DNA from 3 places in the Bradyrhizobium sp. JR3.5 genome. Region 1 is predicted to be linked to each of the others. Evidence: riboswitches for the same ligand, from Rfam matches in the RefSeq annotation. Region 1 holds a riboswitch; each other region holds the start of a gene.

Region 1 (6,825 bases):
GCGCGCATCTCGGCTGGCACGGCGCGCTCTCGGTCGACGTCATCATGCCGCTCGACAGCGCAACGCCGCTGTTGATCGACTGCAATCCGCGGCTGGTCGAGCCTGTCAACGCGTATCGCGCCGGCACCGATCTGGTCGACCTGCTGCTGCGCGTCTCGCTTGGCGAGACGCCGGCGCCGCTTTCCGAGAGCCGCAGCGGGGTACGAACGCATCTCGCGATGCAGGCGCTGCTCGGCAGCGCATCGCGCGACGGCACGCGGCGAGACCTGATCCGGGAATGCGGCCGCATCGCCGCGGGCGAAGGCCTTTATCGGGGCAGCAGCGAAGAGCTGACGCCGGTGCGGCTCGATTGGCTCAGTGCCGTGCCGCTGGCGATGACCACCGCGCTGCTGCTGGCATCGCCGCCGATCGCCGCATCGCTGGCGCGCGGCGGCTTCGGTGCGCATCTGCTCGATCGCACGAGTATCGAGAAGATCGAGGGGGAGCATTTTCTGCGCGATCTCTCAACACGTCGTCCCGGCGAAGGCCGGGACCCTTAACCACAGGATTGAATTGTCGAGGAAGGGCTGTGGCCCCAGCATTGCGAGACAATCCAATCCTGTGGTTATGGGTCCCGGGTCGCGCTTCGCTTGCCCGGGACGACGTGGGGATGGATAGTGCTGATCCCTCACAACGGCTCGTCATCATTGCCGTAGCGATCGAGCTTCGGCGTGGCGATGTCGCCGTCCTCATAATAGTCGTCGTCCTGTGGCGCCGCGGGCGGCGCAGGCTTTTTCGACTTGTCGTCGGTCTTGTCGTCGATCTTGCCGCCGCCCTTGCTCTTCTTTCCGGCCTTGGCCATCCGTTTCCCCTGCGCGGGTCAAATCAGCAGCCGGAATTCTACCCCAGTTCGCTGGTGCTTGTAACGTAAGGAGATGGGCGCGGCCGGTCACACCCGCCGCGCTGGATAGCTCAAAACGTCGCGCCCGCCTTGACCATGTAGGTGCGGCCGGGCAGCGGATAGGCCGAGAAGCGGCCGGCCGTGAACGAGCTCGCGATGGCGTAGTCGTAATAGAGCGCGTTGAACAGATTGTTCACGCTGAGCGACCAGAAGAAGCGGTCGTATTGCCCGCTGAGCTTGAGATCGGCGGTGGCGTTGCTGGGAATGCGGCTCTGGGTGTTGGCCTGGTCGTTGTCCATGATGCGCGAGCTCCAGGCCCGCACCGTGGCGTCGAACACCAGACAGTTCTGCCAGATATTCCAGGTCACGCCGAGATTGCCGGTGTAGCGCGACACCAGCGGCACATCGTTGCCGGCCCACATGCCTTCGCGGAAGACGGCGCGGGTGATCGCCATGCCGCCGCGCAGGGTGACGCTGTCGCTGACCTTGAGCGAGGCGCTGGTCTCTGAGCCGTAGCGGCGGGTGGGATCGAGGTTGACGTTGTAGAACAGCACCGGGTTGAAATGGATCTCGTTCTCGAGATCCATCAGATAGACGCTGCTCTGGACCTGAAACAGGTTGGTCTTGACGCGGAAGCCACCCTCGACGTCCTGCGATGTCTGGGTCTTGAGCTGGGAAGTTCTGCGGGATCGGGGCGAAGGTCAGCGGATCGAATGACGGACCCGAGGCGACGCGCTCGTCGACATCAGGCGTGCGGAATGCGCGCGCGGCGCGGCCGAACATCGAGAAGGTGTCGGTGAAGCGATGCTCGGCGCCGACATGCAGCGCGTATTGCGTCTCGTTGCTGTCGAGCGGCGCCGCCTGCGTGTCAAAGGCGAACGGTGCATTCGGATCGTAGCGATCGCGTGCCGACACGCTGGTATTCTGGACGCGCGCGCCGTACGAGAAATCGGTGGTCGGCAGCACGCCCAGTGTATGCTGCCAGTAGCCGGCCACGGTCTGCTGCTCGATATTGTAGATGTGGTAGGGATCGCCGCCCTGATAGGCGCCGCGTGCCTCGCGGAATGTCGAATCGTAATAGTCGATACCGGTCAGGATCGTCGACGGCATCCCGAGCATGAAGTTCTTGACGCTGAGGCGCGGCGTGATCGACCAGGTCTGTAGCGCCGCATCATTATAGGTCGAGGCGAAGCTGATGGTCGGCACGGTGCCGAAGAAGGCGCTTTGCGTCTCGCGCTGCCGCCAGCCGCCGTCGACGATGAGGTCGACGCCGTTCATTAGCGTCTTGGTGAAGCCGGTGGTGACGCTGGCGGTTTGCTGGTTGGCATAGTCGAAGGGCGTCGCCGCGCCGCGGCGATCGGTAAGCAGCTCGTTGACGCCGATCGACGGATCGACCAGCCGTCCGCCGGGCAGGCCGAGCTTCTGGTCGCTGCCGGTGACGGTGAGGAAGGCGGTGAGATCCGATGTCGTGTAGTTGACGTTGCCGACGGCGTTGCGCTGGTCGAGCGCGTTGTTGACGCGGTAGCCGTCGGACTTGATGCCGTTGCCGTAGAACGAGGTCGACCACGGGCCGGAATTGAGCGCCGCGGACACCGCGGCCATGCGGGTGTTGAACGAACCGAAGCCGCCTTCGGCCCGGATCGTGGCCGGCGGACCGCCGGCGCCGGTCTTGGTGATGATGTTTACCACGCCGCCCACCGCGTTGTCGCCGTAGAGCACCGCGCCGCTGTTGCCGCGCGTGATCTCGATGCGTTCGATCGAATCGAGCGGGATAGTGGTGAGATCGAAGCCGGCCTTGTCGACGTCGTTGAGGCGGCGGCCGTTGAGCAGGAACAGGGTGTTGTCGGAGGCGAATGCGCCGAAGCCGCGCAGGTCGACCGAGGTTTTGGCGCCGTTCGGGCCGCCATAAAGCGATTGCAGCTGCACGCCCGGCAGCTGCGCGAGCATCTCCGGCAGCGACTGCACCGGCGAATGCGCGATGTCGTCGGCCGTGATCACGGGCGAGGAAGAGCCGACAATGCCCGCGAACTGGGGGCTGCCGCCGGTGCCGCCCGTTCCCGTGGCCGGTCCGGTCCCTGTCGTGTTCGATCCTGCTCCGCTGCCCACATTGTTGCCTTGCGCGGTGCCCGGCGCCGGGCGGCGCGGGGCCGGCGCTTCGTCAGCGGCCGGCCTGGCGCGCGTGACATTCTGGTCGCCGGGCTTGGTGATTTCGATCGCCGGAAGTTGCTCGGGAACGGGCGCCTGCTGCGCCCGTGCGGTCGAGATGATGATGGTCGGTACGATCATCGTCGACGCGAGCAGAAGCACGCGGCGGCGCCGGGAGGAAGAGTTGGAGAACATCTAGGTGAGACCTCGGTAACGTCAGTGGCACGTCACCGCGAGCCAGTCTCACCATCGTGCTCGCAGGCCCAGCTGCTTGCAGCTCCAAGTGAAGCTCATGCCTGTACTCCCCGACCGGCATCTTCGCGTGTGACCACGGCTGACGGCAGGTCTCCTGGCTCGCGGGTCGTTACCCTCCGTCGCCTTCCCAGGACCGAGATTCCCAGTGGCCTGTGACGAAGGATTCACCGCATACAGTTGCGGGGGCAGCCGCGGCGTTGGGGAAGTTTCCCCGCACCGCATTCCCTTTTCATCTCATGATAGAACCGTCATGTTCATCTAGGGTTCGGCCGGGCAGCAAAGTCAATCCGGCGGAGGTCGGGCGGCCGCCAGCTGGCCACGGTTTTTGTCGGGTGTCGCTTGTCTGCCACGGCGATCGCTGTAAGAGCATGGATCCAATGAGCGTGCAGGATTTTGCCTTGGCGGCCGAGGTCGCGGCGCGGCGCCGGTGGGGCACCACCGCGGCGCTGCTCGCGCTCGTGGTGCTGCTGCTCGTGCTCTCGCTCGGCATCGGGCCGGTGCGGCTGTCGCCGCTCGCGGTGATCGAGGCGCTGTTCGGCGGCGGCAGCGACGTGGCGCAGGTGATCGTGCGCGAGATCCGGCTGCCGCGCACCATTCTGGCATTCGCGATCGGCGGTATTCTCGGGCTATCGGGCGCGGCGCTGCAGGGATTGCTGCGCAATCCGCTGGCCTCGCCGTCGCTGTTCGGTGCGCCGCAATCGGCGGCATTCGGCGCGGTGCTGGTGATCGCGCTGGGCCTCGCCGATGTGCGCTCCTATGCGCTGCCGGTGGTGGCAATCGTCGCCGCGTTCGGCTCGGTGTTCGCGCTGCTGGCGATTGCCGGCCGCAATGCCGGGCTGTTGATCCTGATCCTCGCGGGACTCGCAATCTCGAGCTTTGCCGGAGCCGCGACGGCGCTGGTGATGAACCTCTCCCGCAATCCGTTCGTGGTGCTGGAGATCGCATTCTGGCTGCTCGGCTCACTGGAGGACCGCAGCTTCCAGCACGTGGCGCTGGCGCTGCCCTTCATCATCGCGGGCGCGGCCGTCCTGCTCAGCCAGGCGAGCGCATTCCGTGCGCTGACGCTCGGTGAAGAGGCAGCACAGAGCCTCGGCGTCGATGTCGGACGACTGCGGCTCCTCGTGATCACGGGCGTCGCGCTCGGCGTCGGCGGCGCGGTCGCGGTCACGGGCACGATCGGCTTCATTGGCCTCGTCGCGCCGCACCTGATGCGCCCTCTGATCGGTCACGATCCGGCGCGGCTGCTGGTGCCGAGCGCGCTCGCCGGTTCGGCGCTGCTGCTCGCGGCCGATATCGCGGTGCGCATCATCCCCTCGACGTCGGACATCAAGGTCGGCGTGCTGACCTCGATCATCGGCGTGCCGTTCTTCCTCTATCTGATCATGCGCGAACGCCGCGCGCTCGGCGGAGGCGTGGCATGACGCTGCTCTCTGCAATCGCGCTCAATGCCTCGCTCGGCAGCCGCAAGGTGTTGCACGATGTCTCGCTGTCGCTGGAAGCGGGCCATCTGGTGGCGCTGGTCGGCCCCAACGGTGCCGGCAAGACCACGCTGCTGCGCGCACTGGCCGGATTGATTCCATCCGACGGCGAGATCCGGATCGGCGGCGACGCGCTGGCGTCGCTTGCGCTGCGCGAGCGGGCGAAGCGTTTCGCCTATTTGCCACAGGGGCACATGGTGCACTGGCCGCTGCCGGCGCGCGATATCGTCGCGCTCGGCCGCTATCCGCACGGCGCGACCGATCCGGCGCGGCTGTCGCCGAAGGATATCGAGGCCGTGCTGCGGGCAATGCAGGCGGTCGACGTCACTGAATTCAGCGACCGCCGCGTCACCGAGCTGTCCGGCGGCGAGCGCAGCCGCGTCGCACTGGCTCGGGTGCTGGCGGTGGAGGCGCCGGTGATCCTCGCCGACGAGCCGACCGCCTCGCTCGATCCGCGCCACCAGATCGACGTGATGCAGAAGCTGCGCAACGTCGCCGACACCGGGGTGCTGGTCGTCGTGGTGACCCACGATCTCGGGCTCGCCGCGCGCTTTGCCGATCACGTGCTGGTGCTGTCGGAGGGACGGCTGGCGGCGCAAGGCGCGCCTGCTGAGGCGTTGTCCGAGAGTGTTCTGGCCAGCGTGTTCCGGGTCAGCGCCTATCGCGCCGAATTTCAGCGCGAGGCCGTCATCGTGCCATGGGCGGACGTGTGATGGGGATGCGGCGTCTCGCAGCGGTGGCCGCAGCGGCATGGCTGACGTCGTATGCAGCCGCGTCCGCCGCCGGACCGCGCATCGTCTCGATGAACGTCTGCAGCGACCAGCTCGTGCTGTCGCTGGCCGATCCGGACCAGATCCTCGGCCTCAGCCGCTTTTCGCGCGATGCCTGGCAATCCTGGGCCGCCGAGCAGGCGCGAAACTATCCGCTTCTGGCCGGCGAGGCCGAGGATGTGCTGCTGCTCAAGCCCGACCTTGTCGTGGTCAGCCTGTTCGACAAGCGTGCGACGCGCGATCTCTTGAAGGCCAACGGGTTGCACCTGATCGAATTCACGGTGCCGCGCACGCTGGATGAGGTGAGGGACCAGATCCGCGCGATGGGCGACGTGTTGCAGCATCCGGATCGCGCGCGGGCCGAGATCGCGCGGCTCGATGCGGCGATCGCGCGGGCCCGGGCAGCGGCTGATGGTCAGCACTATCGCGTGCTGCCGGTGGAGCGCCGCGGCTTTGTCGCAGGTCGCAGCAGCCTGGTCAGCTCGCTGCTGGCGGCAACCGGCCTGAGCAACGTGGCCGGCGAACTCGGGCTCGACGCGGGCGGATTTGCTTCGCTGGAGGCAATCGTAAAACTGCGGCCGGATTTCATCCTGGTGTCGGAGGCCGGCGATCGTGCCGAAGACGAGGGCCGCGCCTTCCTGCTGCATCCGGCGCTGGAGCGATTCTATCCGGCCGACAAGCGGATCGTGGTGCCGGAGCGGCTGACGGTGTGCGGCGGCGTGATGCTGGCCGATGCGCTGGATCGGCTGACGGAGGAGCTCAAGCGGGTGACGCGGTAGGAATCTCTATCGTCATTGCGAGCGAAGCGAAGCAATCCATCCTTCCGCTTGCTGCAGCATGGATTGCTTCGTCGCTTCGCTCCTCGCAATGACGGGAAGTGACCTACCCTTGCACCACCGGCCCGCCAGCCTTCTTCCAGGCGTCGATGCCGCCTTCGATATGGGCGGTGTTCGCCAATCCCGCCTTCTTCGCGGCGGCAACGGCCATCGCCGAGCGCTCACCGAAGGCGCAGAAGAACACGACGCGGCGGCCGGTCGCGGCCGCGACTTCGCGCAGCATGCCGCCGGGCTGCAATGTGGCGCAAATCCCGGGATAGGGCGCGTGCAGGGCGCCGGGCAGCATGCCGTGCTTGGCCCGCTCGCCGCTCTCGCGCAAATCGACCAGCAGGATATCGGGCCGGCCGAGACTCGCGATGGCATCGCGCGCGCTGAGGGAGAGGCCTTCCCTGGCAAGCTCGTCCTGGTGCAGGCCGACATGCATGTTGGCGGGCACCGCGACGTCCATCATCTTTGGATTC
Region 2 (6,825 bases), 380 kb from region 1:
TCGATGACGCTGCCGTCGATCGCCGAAATGGTGACGGCGCCTCCCTTCCAGCCGGTCACGCGATAGACCGGAACATCGTCCAGCATCGAGAGCCGCAGATCGCGCGGGTAATGCTCCGTACCCGCGATCGCCATCGCGCGATCAGGTGCGATCTGTACCTTGCTCCAAACGATGCCAGGGAGCGCAGAGAGGCGCTCGTCGTCAGTGAGGCGCGGAAACGCCACGTACGTCATGACGAGGCCGGAGATGAACCACATCGCGAAGAAGAGGCACGTCGCAATGCCGATCCAGCGATGGACGACATAGAGCCATCGCCGCCAGCGCCGGATCAGAGCGTTGCGCATGGTCAGAACTTCACGTTGACGGATAATTCGGCGGTGCGCGGCATACCGAGCAGCCACTGCCCCGTCCCGTTCGAGGTCACCGCGTAAACCTTGTCGAACAGATTGTAGACCCGGAACGCGACCGTGGTGCGGTCATCCGGCTTCCACCTGATGCCGCCATTGACCACATTGTAGCCCGGCCGCAGCTGGGTGTTGGCGAGATCGGAGTACATCGCGCCGACGATCTGGACGCCGCCATAGACCGACCAGTTCGGCGCGAAGTCCCAGGTCAGCCAGACGTTCGAGACCTGCTGCGGAACGTTGACCGGAACATTGCCGTTGTAGCTGACGACTTTGCCGCCGACCACCTGGCTGTTGTTGTCGTATCGGGCGCGCAGCAGCGCAAGATTGGCGTCGACGCGCCAGCCGTCGTTCAGCGCGAGCCCGATCGTTCCTTCGACCCCGCGGGATGATTGCTGGCCGATTTGCAGTGCAAGGCCGGCGGTTGGATTGCTGGGATCGGGAATGGTCAGGCCGGTCTTGACGATCTCGTAAGCAGCCAGCGTCCACTCGCCGCGGCCACCCCAGAACGACTGCTTGACGCCGATTTCGGTCTGCTTGCCGGTCGCGAGCTGGAAGGTTTTCTGTGAGGTCGACAGCGAGATCAGGTTGCTGACTGGATCGACGCCGACCGCATACTGGCCGTAGAACGCGAGGTTCTTGACCGGCTCGTACACCAACCCGGTTCGCCAGCTGGTGCCCGACAGCGTGGTTTCAAAACTGTTCGCCGGCGTCTTGTAGTCGGCGCGATCGACCTCGGGACGATCGTACCGGACGCCGGTGACGAGCGACAATTGATCGGTCAGCGACAGGCGATCTTCGGCGAACAGCGCGTATTGATTGACGATCGCGTTGAAGCCCGGCGTCGTCGCCGTGGTCGTCGCGAAGAACGATCCGGGATCGAACACATAAGGATTGACCGACGACGCGCCGCCATAGGGCGAATTGTTGGTGTGGGTGAAGTCGATCCGGTTGACGTCGAACCCGGCGACGAACTGGTTCGCGAGCCCGAGGACGTGACCGCTGAAGGTCGCATCCATCCGGTTGCCGAGCTGCTTCTGGTCGTGGAATATCTCGATGTAGCTGGAGCGGTCGATCAGCTGGGTCTTCGGGTTCCAGGTGTAGTTTTCGATATCGCGCCAGTGCCGCTCACTGGTCAGATAATACAGCGTGTTGTTGATCTTGATGCCGTCGGCGACGTCCCACTCGGTCTTGAACTGGGTCCAGCTGTCCTGATAGCGGATCGCGCTGTCCAATGCGTTGTAGTTCTTGAAGCGCAGCGCGTCCTGGATCGAGCCGTTGATCAGCGGCGTGCCGAAATAGCGCGACGGGCTGCGGTCGCCGTAATCCTCGGACAGTGTGAAGGCGAGATTGTCCGATGCCTGCACGCGCACGGCGGCGGAGACCACCGCATTCGAGGTCTTGTCGCGATCGACCCAGCCCTCCGACATGTTGCCGGTGGCGTTGATACGGTAGGACACATTGGGATTGATCGGACCGGTGCTGTCCACCGACAGCCGCCGCGTCATGTTGCTGTCGAGCGAGACCTCGGCCTCGTTATAGGGCGTGCCCTGCGGCTTCTTCGGAACGACGTTGATGACCCCCCCAATCGCGCCCTCGCCGTACAGCACCGAGGCCGGACCGCGCAGCACTTCAACGCGTTGGGTCGACCAGGTGTCGTAGGGGAACGTCAGGGTGCCGGAGCCGATATAGAAGCGCGTGCCGTCATACAGCGTCATCACCGAGTTGCTGCCGGCAAAGCCGCGGGTGCTGAACGACAGGCCGCCATTGCCGGGCGCCGGCGTTGCGATGAACCCAGCCGCATTCTGCGTGACGGCATCAAGCACATTGTGCTGGCCGCGTTCGGCGATAGTCTGCGCCGTGATGATCTCGACGCTGGCCGGCGTCTGCAGCGGCGTCAGGTTGAGACGACTGCCGGTGCCTCCCTGTGTGGTGGCGTTGAGCGTCGGCGATGCCGATCCTGATGCGCCCGACGCCGCGGCGCGCGGCGCGCCAGCGGTTGCCGCAGCCGTTGCAGGTCTGACGCGCGGCCGCGACGACGTCGCCGAGTTGCGGCTTCGCGCCGCGGGCTTGGGCTTTGCGGATGTCGAGGGTGCGACCTCGATCGGATCGAGCGTCGTGGGTGGAGATGTTTGTGCCGAACCTTCAACCGGCAGCAACAGCGATGACAGGGAGCAAACGAGACCGAGGCGCCAACGGCGCGCGGCGGGAGAGGACGGAGACATGAAAGGACTCGCGGTAACGTGGCACGTCACCGCGAACGCGGACTGGCGCATTGCCCCAAAGGCAGTGCTCCGATCCCACCAGGACGCCCCCGCCCGATGTGCTCGCGTGTGACCACGACTGACGGCAGGTCTCCTGGCTCACGGGTCATCGCCTGTCGACGCCTTCCCGGGCTTGATAGCCCAGTGGCAAATTGACGAAAGGCTCGCCGTTCACAGTTGCGGGGACAGCTGCGGCATTGGGGTTACCCTCGCACCGCATTCCCTTTTGATCCCCGAAGGGAACCGTCGGCAGAAACGATAGGTGGTGCGGGATAGGCTGTCAATTCGATGCGATTGTCGCACACATGCTTTGCGGGATGATGCTGCTGCGATGACACAGCCCAGCGACATCGACTGCTGACGCGGAGAGGTAACCCGTCATCCTGAGGAGCGCGGAACGCGCGTCTCGAAGGATGCACGGCCCCGCTGGTGGCCGTCGACCCTTCGAGACGCGCTTCGCGCTCCTCAGGGTGACGGGAAACTGGCTTCGCATCACCCTGCTTCGACACATCCCTGCATCACCTCATCGATCTCGGCCCGCGACAGCGCGCCCATCTCGGCGATGAACACGATTCGCGTGCGTGGCACGCCGGGTGCCGGCACGCCGCCCGCGGCCAATGTCGCGCGGCCGCCGGCGAGTTGAAACACCGTCAGCCGTCCGGGCTGCTCCACCGTCTCGAACAATCCTTTCGCCCGCGCCAGCTTCGGCGCGAGTCTGCCGATCGCCTGCTGCAAGCGCGGGCAACCGCACCGGCCGCTCCGAGGTCCAGCTCAGCGTCTCGAACCGGTCGGATACCGGCCGTCGCGGCGCGGTCTCGCGCGGCGCCGGCACATGATCGAGGTCCGCGGGAAACAGCAGCGCGGCCGGCACCTCGCCATGCAGCGCATCGACGACCACGGCCGCCGGACGCACTGCCCGCACCGCATCGCGGATCACGGCGCACGCGGCTGCATCGGCCAGATCGACCTTGCTCAGCGCCACCACATCGGCCGCCCGCAACTGCGAGCGCAGCAGCGCATCGTCCAGCGCGGCCACCGGCTGCGTCGCGTCGACCACGCACAGCACGGTCTCGAGCGGCGCCTCCTTCCAGATCACCGGGTCCATCAGGTTGCGCACGATGTCGGCGGGATCGGCGATTCCGCTGGTCTCGATCACGATGAATTCGGGACGCGGATCGCGCCGCAGCAAGGTTGCGAGCGTGCGCAGCAGATCGCCCTCAAGCGTGCAACAGATGCAGCCATTGCTCAGGCTGACCACGCCATCGCTGGCGCCAGCGATCAGCTCCGCGTCGATATTGATCGCGCCGAAATCATTGACCACGGCGGCGATGCGCCGGCCTTGTGCATGCGCCAGCAGATGGTTGACGACCGTGGTCTTTCCCGCCCCGAGAAAACCCGCGACCAGCAGGATCGGGACCGGCACCTCAGCCCCCGGTGACGGGCCGGCGCACCGGCCGGCCGGGCCGTGCCGCGACATCGAGCACGCCATCATTGATCAGCGGCTGGCCGCTGACCACGAGGTGCCGCACACCTTCCGCCGGGCGGTTCATCGCGGAGAAGGTCGCGCGGTCGCTGAGCGTCTCGAAGTCGAACACCACGACGTCAGCGTCGGCGCCGACCTGCAACCTGCCCTTGGCGCGCATCGCCGGCGTGCTCGCGGACAGAATCTCCGCCGGGATCAGCGCGCATTTGCGGATGCCCTCGAGCAGCGACACCTTCCGGCGCTCGCGGACCCATTCGCGGATGAAGCGGGTGAAGCAGCCGGCTGAACGCGGATGCGAGGTGGCATCGTCAGGCAGCGGCCAGGCGTCGCCGGTGTAGGGGCGGCCGTCCGATAGCGTCCACGGCATCGCGTCGGACGCGATCGCACCGCCCGGATACAGCACCGCCATGTCGAGCAGATCGCGATGATGCGCGTTGTTCTCGATATCGAGCACATGCCACAGCACCAGCGTCGAGGGTTCCGCGGCCTGCGCCGCCAGCAACTCCTCGCGGCTGCCGAAGCGGTGACCGTCGGTCACGCGCTGCACCGAATCATAGCCGAGGCCGTTGCGCTCCTCGAATTTGGGATCGCTGAAGAAGGTCGCCGCCAGCACGGTCGAGCCGGTGCCGTAGGGATAGGCCTCCACCGTGATCGGCAGGCCCTGCGCCTGCGCCTTGGCGATCAGCGCAACACAGCGTTCGATGTCCGTCTTGCTCGACGAGTTGAAATGGCAGATGTGCATGTGCGCGCCGGTGGCACCGGCATAGCCGATCAGGCGGATATAGGCCTCGGCCGCGCTCTCGGGATCGATGCGGGACATGTAGGCGACGTGGGTGAAGGTCGGCACCGCATGATCGGCGGCGAGCTGGCACACCGCGGTCAGTTCCTGCACGCCCGCGCCCGGCGCATAGGCGTTGAGAATACCGATGCCGATGCCGCCCTCGTTCAATCCGTTGGCAAGGCGCGCGAGGATGCCGCCGACCTCGCCCTCGGTCGCCACGTTCTCGATCCAGCGGCGATCGCGCATCGCGGCGCCGAATGATTCCAGCGAGCTTTCCGCATTCGAGCCGGTCATCGCGCCGATCCGCGCGAACGCCCAGTTGGCCGCGGCGCCGTAGTTCAGCACCCGCCCCTTCTCGGCCTGGCGCTTGTACCAGGATGCCACCGGCAACACACCGGCCTCGAGGTCGAGCGATGTCGTCACCCCGTCGAACGCCTGCATGCGATCAGCCGGAATGGTCTGGCCATGCGCGTGCAGGTCGATGAAGCCGGGCGCCACCACAAGTCCGGTGGCGTCGATCTGCCGCTCAGCGCCGCCGAGGCCGGTGCCGACCGCGGCGATCTTGCCGTCGACGACGGCGACGTCGCCGACCGCATCCATCCCGCTGGCCGGATCCACCACCCGGCCGCCGCTGATCACCAAACCACCCATCTCGCCACTCCCCGCATTGTCCGACACCGGCCGATCTCTTTTCGAGCACAGAGAAGCGCATCGCACTCATCGCAGCAAGCCGGGCCAGGGTTGTGGCGACATGCTGTGGCGGAATATCCGCCGCGCCGTGACGGCGATTGCAGAGAGCCCCTCGTTACGTTCCGGTTGCACGCCGCGACGGCAGCCCCCGCCAGAGATCGTTGCCGGGTTTGATGCGGCTCGCCACGAGTTTCGGCGGCGTGCGCTCCCTGGCGATCGCCGCTTCGACCGCGCGCTTGAGCCTGACATTGTCGATTTGTGCCAGGAAGCGCCGGATGACGGCATCCTGATCCGCGCCCTGACCGGAAATCGCCGCGCACAGCTCCGCGGTCGTCCGGCGGAAGAAGTGGAAGGCGTCATCGGCCGCGCCGCCCAGCCGATCGACCTCGCCGGCCGCATTAAGCGCCTGTATCCGATCGTCGTCGTCGAGCGTCACTGCGAAGCGCAGCACGGCAAGCTGCCAGGCACGGAGCAGCCTGCTCTCGGGTTTGGTCGCGTCCTCGCGCATCAGTCGAACACCCCGCGCGCCGATGCCCCTTCGGCCTTCGAGGGAGGTCAGGCGCGGCGCGACTATCCTTGCGCGGGAATAGGTTTTCGAGGGGAGCACGCGCTCGATCGCATAGGAATCGCATAGGCGGAGCGCACAGGGTCCCAATTCGTTCAAATCCCCTCGAACTGCAGTCGCGCGAGCCGCGCATAGAGGCCGCCCGCGGCGACCAGCTCGGCGTGGGTGCCCTGCTCGACGATCCTGCCCTGGTCCATCACCAGGATGCGGTCGCAGGACAGCACGGTCGCCAGGCGATGCGCGATCACAAGCGTGGTGCGATGGCGCATCAATTCCTCCAGCGCGGTCTGCACCAGTGTCTCGCTCTCGGCGTCGAGCGCCGAGGTCGCCTCGTCGAGCAGCAGCAGCGGCGCATCACGCAGGATCGCGCGCGCGATCGCGATGCGCTGGCGCTGGCCGCCGGACAGCGTCACGCCGCGCTCGCCGAGCTGGGCGTCGAAGCCGTCGGGCAGCCGGCGCAGGAATTCGGTGGCATGGGCGAGGTCGGCTGCGCGCTCCACCTCGGCGTCGGTGGCGTCGGGCCGGCCGAACCGGATGTTGTCGCGGGCGCTCGCGGCGAATACCACGGAATCCTGCGGCACCAGCGCGATGCGCGCACGCACGTCGGCCGGATCGGCCTGCCGGATCGGCACGCCGTC
Region 3 (6,825 bases), 2.6 Mb from region 1:
GCGGTCACATTGACGATGGCGGCCGGCGAGCATTGCGCGAACTGAGCGCGCAGCCAATCGGCCACGCCGGCCGCCTTCAACGAGGTGAGGAACACGCCGTGGGCATCGAATCCCTTTTCGCGCAAAGCCTCGATCAACGCATCGACCGGCGCCGTGTCGCCGGCCGCCAGATAGGAGCGATAAAAGGTCACCAGCACAAGCGGCCGGCCATCCGATGCCGGCAGCGCCGCGACGGCACCGCGCCGCGAATCGTAGACGCCGATCTCGGGAAGATCGATCTCGCCGACGACAGGCCCGGCATAGAGGCCGGACGCCAGCGCCAGTTGCGCGATCACGGCCTGCGCGGCAACGGGGCCGCCCTTGTCGCACAGCACCTTCAGGCGGCGCAGCGTCGAGACCGGGAGGGTCGAGAATTCATCCAGCCGCAAATCGTCGCGACCATCCGCCGGCAGCACCACCAGGGCGATGCCGCGTTCCTTCGCCAGACGATGCACCGCGGCCAGCCCGTATGACCAATAGGGCTCGCCGCCGATCAGCCGCACCAGGATGCCGCGCGCATGCGACAGTGTCCGCTCGATATAGGTATCGACCGACAGCGGATGGCGCAGCTCCGCAAGATTGGCGAGCCGCAGCGACGGCAGCGCCGCGCGGCCCCGCCGCCAGCCGGCCGCGAACGCGGCGAGATCGCTGTCGGAAAACGACAGCACCACGAGATCGGCCGGATCCTGGCCGAGGTCCCTTGGCGTCGCGGTCTCCTCAAGGCCGCGGCTCTCGCGGAAGACGACGTGCATCAGACACCTAGTCGCGCCCTGATCGCGGCTTCATCGATATCACCGTGCTCGCCGATCACGACGAGCTTTGACTGCCGCGCGCGCGCGCCCCAGGGCATGTCGAACTGATGCCTGACCCGCTCGCCGACCGATTGCACCAGCAACCGCATCGGCTTGCCTTCGACCGCGATGTAGCCCTTGGCGCGCAGCACGTTCTGCTCGCGCGCCAGCCCCTTGATCGACGCGATCAGCGCATCGACATCCGCGATCTCCGGAAGATCGATCACCACGGAATTGAAGTCGTTGTGCTCGTGTTCGTCCTCGCCGTCATGGTGAGACGGCCGCGCCGCGAGGTCATCCTCTGCCGCCGCTTCAAGACCGAGGATCACGCGGGCGTCGATCGCGCCGTCGACGATGGGCAACATCGGCACCTCGCGCGGCATCTCGGCCGCGATCAGCGCCTTGGCCGCTTTGATCCCCTCGGCACCGGCGAGATCGGCCTTGGTCAGCAGCACGATATCGGCACAGGCGATCTGATCCTCGAACACTTCGGACAACGGCGTCTCGTGGTCGAGATTCTCATCTGCCGCGCGCTGCGCATCCACGGCGGCCGGGTCCGGCGCAAAGCGGCCGGCAGCAACGGCCTCCGCATCGGCCAGCGCGATCACGCCGTCGACCGTGATCCGCGAACGGATCTCCGGCCAGTCGAATGCCTTCAGCAGCGGCTTCGGCAGCGCGAGGCCGGACGTCTCGATCACGATATGATCGGGCCTCACAGGGCGCGCGAGCAATTGCTCCATCGCCGGGATGAAATCGTCGGCGACGGTGCAGCAGATGCAGCCGTTGGCGAGCTCGACAATATTCTCGGTCGGGCAATTGGCGTCCGCACACGACTTCAGGATGTCGCCGTCGACGCCTTCGCTACCGAATTCGTTCACCAGCACCGCGAGCTTCTTGCCGTTGGCATTGCGGATCAGATGCTGGATCAGCGTCGTCTTGCCGGACCCGAGAAAGCCGGTCACGACGGTGACCGGAACCTTGGCGAGCGTCATCATTCTGCGGCCTCCGGCACGACGGCGATGGGGGGAATTCGGGCAAGCGATTGCTTGCGAAAGATTTCGGGACGGCTGCGCCACGGCACGATGCCGTCAGGCGCTGCGGCGTAGGCGGCGGCTCCTGCGATCACATCCTTGGCATGATCAGCCGACAAGCGGCCATAAACATAAGACCACCGGCCCGGCGCGCTGAGCGCGACCGAGCAGCCCTGGCTGCAAGCCGAGAGGCATTCGACCGGAACCAGATTGACGTCATCGGGCACGCCCGCCTTAACAAGCGCGGCATGCAGGCGCGCACCGGGCGCGAGCTCGCCTTCGGCGAGCGTCTGGCCGGCGCGGCAGGTGATACAGACATGAAGTGTAACGCTCATCGCCCTTCCTGGATTGACTGCGGGAAGCGATGAGGCACACGAACCTGACGTGAACAGGTTCGTTCCCCGTCGCGGAACACCCCGTCCGCCGGTCTCAAACACACTGCGTCGGCAGGTCTCCCGGCTTGCGGAGTAGGATTTCTCCCGTGATGCCCACCTTCCCGACTCCATCAGGGAATCAGTGGCTTGGGCATCTCTCCGGTCACGGTCGCGGGGGCGGCTGCGCTTCGGGCAAACCTTGCGGTCCGAGCCCTATCGCATTCCCTCTTCGCCTGTCGTAGGACAGGAACCAACGCGGGGTCACCATTCGTCCTGGCCTCGCACTTGTCAAGCCGAAGGACCGTGATGATTTCTGATGGAAACGACGCTGAAGATGGCGCCGTCGGCGCCGACCCTTCATTGGAAGCGCGGCATGCGGCCAAAATGGCGAAAAAGAAGGTCGCCCGCGACAAGATCATGGCGACCAAGAGCGGTGAAAAGGGCCTGATCATCGTTCATACCGGCGCCGGCAAAGGAAAATCGTCCTCCGCCTTCGGCATGATCGTGCGCTGCGTGGCGCACGGCTTTCCCTGCGCCGTGGTGCAATTCATCAAGGGCGCCTGGGATACCGGCGAGCGCCGGCTGCTCACCGGGCATTTCGGCGATCTCTGTCAATTCCACGCGATGGGCGAAGGCTTTACCTGGGAGACGCAGGACCGCGCCCGCGACATCGCGGCAGCGCAGGCCGGCTGGGAAAAAGCCAAGCAGCTGATCGCAGACCCGAGCCTGCGGATGGTGGTGCTCGACGAGATCAACATCGCGCTCCGTTACGATTATCTGGCGATCGCCGATGTCGTCGACTTCCTGACCACGTCGAAGCCGCCGATGACGCATGTCGTGCTCACCGGGCGCAACGCCAAGGACGAATTGATCGAGATTGCCGATCTCGTCACCGAGATGACGCTGGTGAAGCACCCCTTCCGCTCCGGCATCAAGGCCCAGCCGGGCGTCGAGTTCTGACTGCTATTGCCATGGCGCGCGCATTGATGATCCAGGGAGCCGGCTCGGACGTGGGCAAGTCGCTCATCGTCGCCGGCCTCGCGCGTGCCGCGAAACGGCGCGGCCTGCGCGTGCTGCCGTTCAAGCCGCAGAACATGTCGAACAACGCCGCCGTGACCGTCGACGGCGGCGAGATCGGACGCGCGCAGGCCTTGCAGGCGCTCGCCGCCGACGTCGAGCCGCACACCGACATGAACCCGGTGCTGCTGAAGCCGGAGACCGACGTCGGCGCGCAGGTCATCGTGCACGGCAAGCGGATCGCGACCGCCCGCGCGCGCGAATATGCCGCCATGAAGCCATCGCTGATGGGCGCGGTGCTGGAGAGCTTTGGGCGCCTGAAGGCGCGCGCCGACCTGGTGCTGGTCGAAGGCGCCGGCAGCCCCGCCGAGGTCAATTTGCGCAAGTCCGATATCGCCAATATGGGCTTTGCGCGCAGGGCCGACGTGCCCGTGGTCTTGGTCGGCGACATCGACCGCGGCGGCGTCATCGCGCAGCTCGTCGGCATCCAGGCGGTGATCGACCCCGATGATGCTGCGATGATCCAGGGTTTTGTCATCAACAAATTCCGTGGCGATCCGACGCTGTTCGACGACGGCTACCGGCTGATCGAAGCCCGAACCGCGTGGCGCGGCTTCGGCGTGCTGCCCTGGTTCGTTCGCGCCGGCGAGCTTCCGGCCGAAGACGCGCTCGGGCTTGGCGACGCGCGCAAGCCCGGCCAGTGCAAGATCGCGTTTCTGGCGCTGTCGCGGATCGCCAACTTCGATGACCTCGATCCGCTGAAGCTCGAACCCGGCGTCGATCTCGTGATGGTGCGGCCGGGTGAAGCCATTCCGGGCGACGCGAAGCTCGTCATCCTGCCCGGCTCGAAATCGACCCGCGGCGATCTCGCCTTCCTGCGCGCGCAAGGCTGGGACATCGACCTGCTGGCGCATCATCGCCGCGGCGGCCCACATCCTCGGCCTGTGCGGCGGATACCAGATGCTTGGGCAGAGCGTCGCCGACCCTGATGGGATCGAGGGACTCGCCGGCGAAACGCGCGGCCTCGGACTTCTCGACGTCACGACGACCATGACCGAACAGAAGACGCTGACCCGCGTCAGCGCGGTGCACGCTGCGACCCATCAGCCGATCAGCGCCTACGAAATTCACATCGGACGCACCGATGGCCCGGATCGCGCGCGGCCCTTTTCAATGCTTGACGGCTCGCCGGAAGGTGCCATGTCGGGTGACGGGCGCGTTCACGGCAGCTATCTGCACGGCCTGTTCGCCTCGGACGGATTTCGCAAGGCGTTCCTTGCGCGGCTCGATATTCCTGCGGCGGATCAGCCGTATGGCGCCAGGGTCGAGAGCGCGCTCGACGCACTCGCCGAGCACATCGAGGCCCATCTCGATGTCGAGGGCCTGCTCGCGCTGGCGCGCTAAACCATCAACGCGACAACACGGCGGCAAGACGGGACCATTCGGCCTCGCTGCCCGGCAGACCGAGGCGCAACCATCCCGGCTTTTGCTGGAAGACGCGCGACCAGATCTGGCCGCGGGCAAGCTTGTCCTGCGCGGCCAGCGCGTCGCCGGTCTCGTAGAGACGAAACAGCGACGTGCCGCCGAGCAGCGTCCAGCCCCGCGATTGCGCTTTCGCATCGAGCCTGACGCAGTCGTCCGCCAGCCGTGCGGTCGTCGCCCTCGCCCAGTCGCGATCGAGCAGCGCGCGCCGTCCAATCGCAATTGCTGCACCCGAAACCGGCCATGGGCCTGCCATCGCCGCAAGCGCGGCGATATCCGGCCCGCTGCCGATAGCGAAGCCGAGCCGCAAGCCCGCAAGTCCGTAAAACTTGCCGAATGAGCGCAGGATCAGGAGCCCGGATTGTCCGGCCTCTCCTGCAACTGACAGGTCGGGTACAGCGTCTGCAAAACTCTCGTCAATGACGAGCCGGCCAACGCGCGGCAGCAGCGCGAGCAGTTCGTGCCGATCATGGCACCTGCCATCCGGATTGTTCGGATTAACGACGATGCCAATGTCCGCTCCCGCAAGCGCTGCGAGATCGGACACCTCGGTCACGTCCCAACCGGCGGCCGACAACATCCCGGCATACTCATTGTAGGTCGGCGCAAGGATCCGTGCCCGCCCGCGCGGCGCCAGATGCGGCAACGACTGAATTGCGGCCTGCGCACCGCCCATCGCCACGATAGGCGCGTCGGTGCGGTAGGCCTGCCGCGCGGCGTTCTGCAGCGACTCGATATCGGATCGCGAAGGCAACGCACTCCATTGCCGCAGCTCGACATCGACGCCAGGATAAGGCACCCGGTTGATCCCCGTCGACAGGTCGATCCAATCCTCCGCGGCGCCGCCGAAGTGCTGCTGGGCGACATCGAGATTTCCGCCATGCTCGCGCATGCGCCGCTCCTTCACGCCAGCGCCAGGGCCACGAACGCCGCGGCCAACAGCATCATGGCGTAACGATAGAGTTTCAGCCCGGTGAGGACATCCGCGGCAGCCGGATCGCGCGCGCCTTCGTTCAGCCAGGGCTCGTTCGCGATGCTGCCGTGATAGATGCGGGGCCCGCTAAGCCGCACACCGAGCGCGCCGGCCATCGCAGCTTCCGGCCATCCGGCATTCGGCGAGCGATGGCGGCTTGCGTCGCGCAGCATGCACGACCACGCCTGCGAGAAGCGCGGCGCAAGCAGCACGAACAGCAGGCCGGTCAGCCGTGCCGGAGCGAGATTGGCGAGATCGTCGATCCGCGCAGCGGCCCAGCCGAAGGCTTCATGCCGCTCGGTGCGATGACCGATCATGGAATCCAGTGTGTTGATCGCCTTGTAGCCAAGGATTCCCGGCAGGCCGAACAGCGCACCCCAGAACACCGGCGCCACGATGCCGTCGGATGCATTCTCGGCAAGGCTCTCGATGCTCGCGCGCGCGATGCCGGCGTCGTCGAGCGTTGCGGGATCGCGTCCGACAATTTGTGCGACCGCCGCACGCGCGGCCCCGATGTCGCCGGAGACAAGCGGATTTGCCGCCGCGGCGACATGGTCATGCAGCGAGCGCAGCGCCACCAGCGGCCACGCCAGCACACCGACAAGGACGACGCGAACCCATCCGGATGGGAGCAAAGACTGCACGGCCCAACCCAGCGCCGTTGCCAGCGTGAACACCAGGATGGCAGCCGCGACACCGGCGATGCGCCGAAACGCCGGCGGATCGGAGGCCCGGTTCCAGGCGGTATCGACCAGATGGATCAGCCGGCCGAGCCAGGTCACGGGATGGCCGATGCGGGCAAACAGCCAATCCGGCCAGCCGATCAAGGCGTCCACAGCCATCGCCACAGCCATTGCTCCCGCAAAACCCACGCACCTCTCCTCGCCGCGATCCCCCTGATGCGCAAGACGTCGGCCGAGTGCAAGCCCTCCATGGCGGATTTCGGCTTTGTCTTTTGCCGCGATTGGTGGTTAGAGCGTTTTCGAGGCGAAGCGGATACCGGTTCGCGACAGGAGACCCTATGGCCGTCATTCTGATCACCGGCGGAGCCCGGTCCGGAAAAAGCCGGCGTGCCGAATTGCGCGCGCGCAGCTTTCCAGGTCAGCCGGTCTATGTTG

What was found. Region 1 has a riboswitch for cobalamin ahead of ACVWW1_RS33440 (TonB-dependent receptor). Riboswitches for the same ligand answer to the same signal wherever they lie in the genome.
Region 2: another riboswitch for cobalamin. It lies ahead of ACVWW1_RS35320 (TonB-dependent receptor); the one in region 1 lies ahead of ACVWW1_RS33440 (TonB-dependent receptor).
Region 3: another riboswitch for cobalamin. It lies ahead of ACVWW1_RS45960 (DUF1636 family protein); the one in region 1 lies ahead of ACVWW1_RS33440 (TonB-dependent receptor).

Annotation. Positions count from the first base shown of each region.
Region 1 is NZ_JBSRYV010000002.1:3,470,860-3,477,684, forward strand. It holds gene ACVWW1_RS33430 (hypothetical protein) at 1-539, shown strand, start outside; gene ACVWW1_RS33435 (hypothetical protein) at 668-841, opposite strand; partial or broken gene ACVWW1_RS33440 (TonB-dependent receptor) at 952-3,220, opposite strand; cobalamin riboswitch at 3,348-3,545, opposite strand; gene ACVWW1_RS33445 (FecCD family ABC transporter permease) at 3,658-4,701, shown strand; gene ACVWW1_RS33450 (ABC transporter ATP-binding protein) at 4,698-5,471, shown strand; gene ACVWW1_RS33455 (ABC transporter substrate-binding protein) at 5,477-6,307, shown strand; gene ACVWW1_RS33460 (MBL fold metallo-hydrolase) at 6,411-6,825, opposite strand, start outside.
Region 2 is NZ_JBSRYV010000002.1:3,852,987-3,859,811, reverse strand. It holds gene ACVWW1_RS35320 (TonB-dependent receptor) at 347-2,629, opposite strand; cobalamin riboswitch at 2,736-2,931, opposite strand; partial or broken gene ACVWW1_RS35315 (CobW family GTP-binding protein) at 3,161-4,091, opposite strand; gene ACVWW1_RS35310 (amidohydrolase family protein) at 4,093-5,583, opposite strand; gene ACVWW1_RS35305 (hypothetical protein) at 5,738-6,130, opposite strand; partial or broken gene ACVWW1_RS35300 (ABC transporter ATP-binding protein/permease) at 6,283-6,825, opposite strand, start outside.
Region 3 is NZ_JBSRYV010000002.1:6,106,587-6,113,411, reverse strand. It holds partial or broken gene cobN (cobaltochelatase subunit CobN) at 1-791, opposite strand, end outside; gene cobW (cobalamin biosynthesis protein CobW) at 791-1,825, opposite strand; gene ACVWW1_RS45960 (DUF1636 family protein) at 1,822-2,196, opposite strand; cobalamin riboswitch at 2,290-2,505, opposite strand; gene cobO (cob(I)yrinic acid a,c-diamide adenosyltransferase) at 2,542-3,195, shown strand; partial or broken gene ACVWW1_RS45950 (cobyric acid synthase) at 3,207-4,656, shown strand; gene cobD (threonine-phosphate decarboxylase CobD) at 4,661-5,626, opposite strand; gene cbiB (adenosylcobinamide-phosphate synthase CbiB) at 5,638-6,579, opposite strand; gene cobU (bifunctional adenosylcobinamide kinase/adenosylcobinamide-phosphate guanylyltransferase) at 6,729-6,825, shown strand, end outside.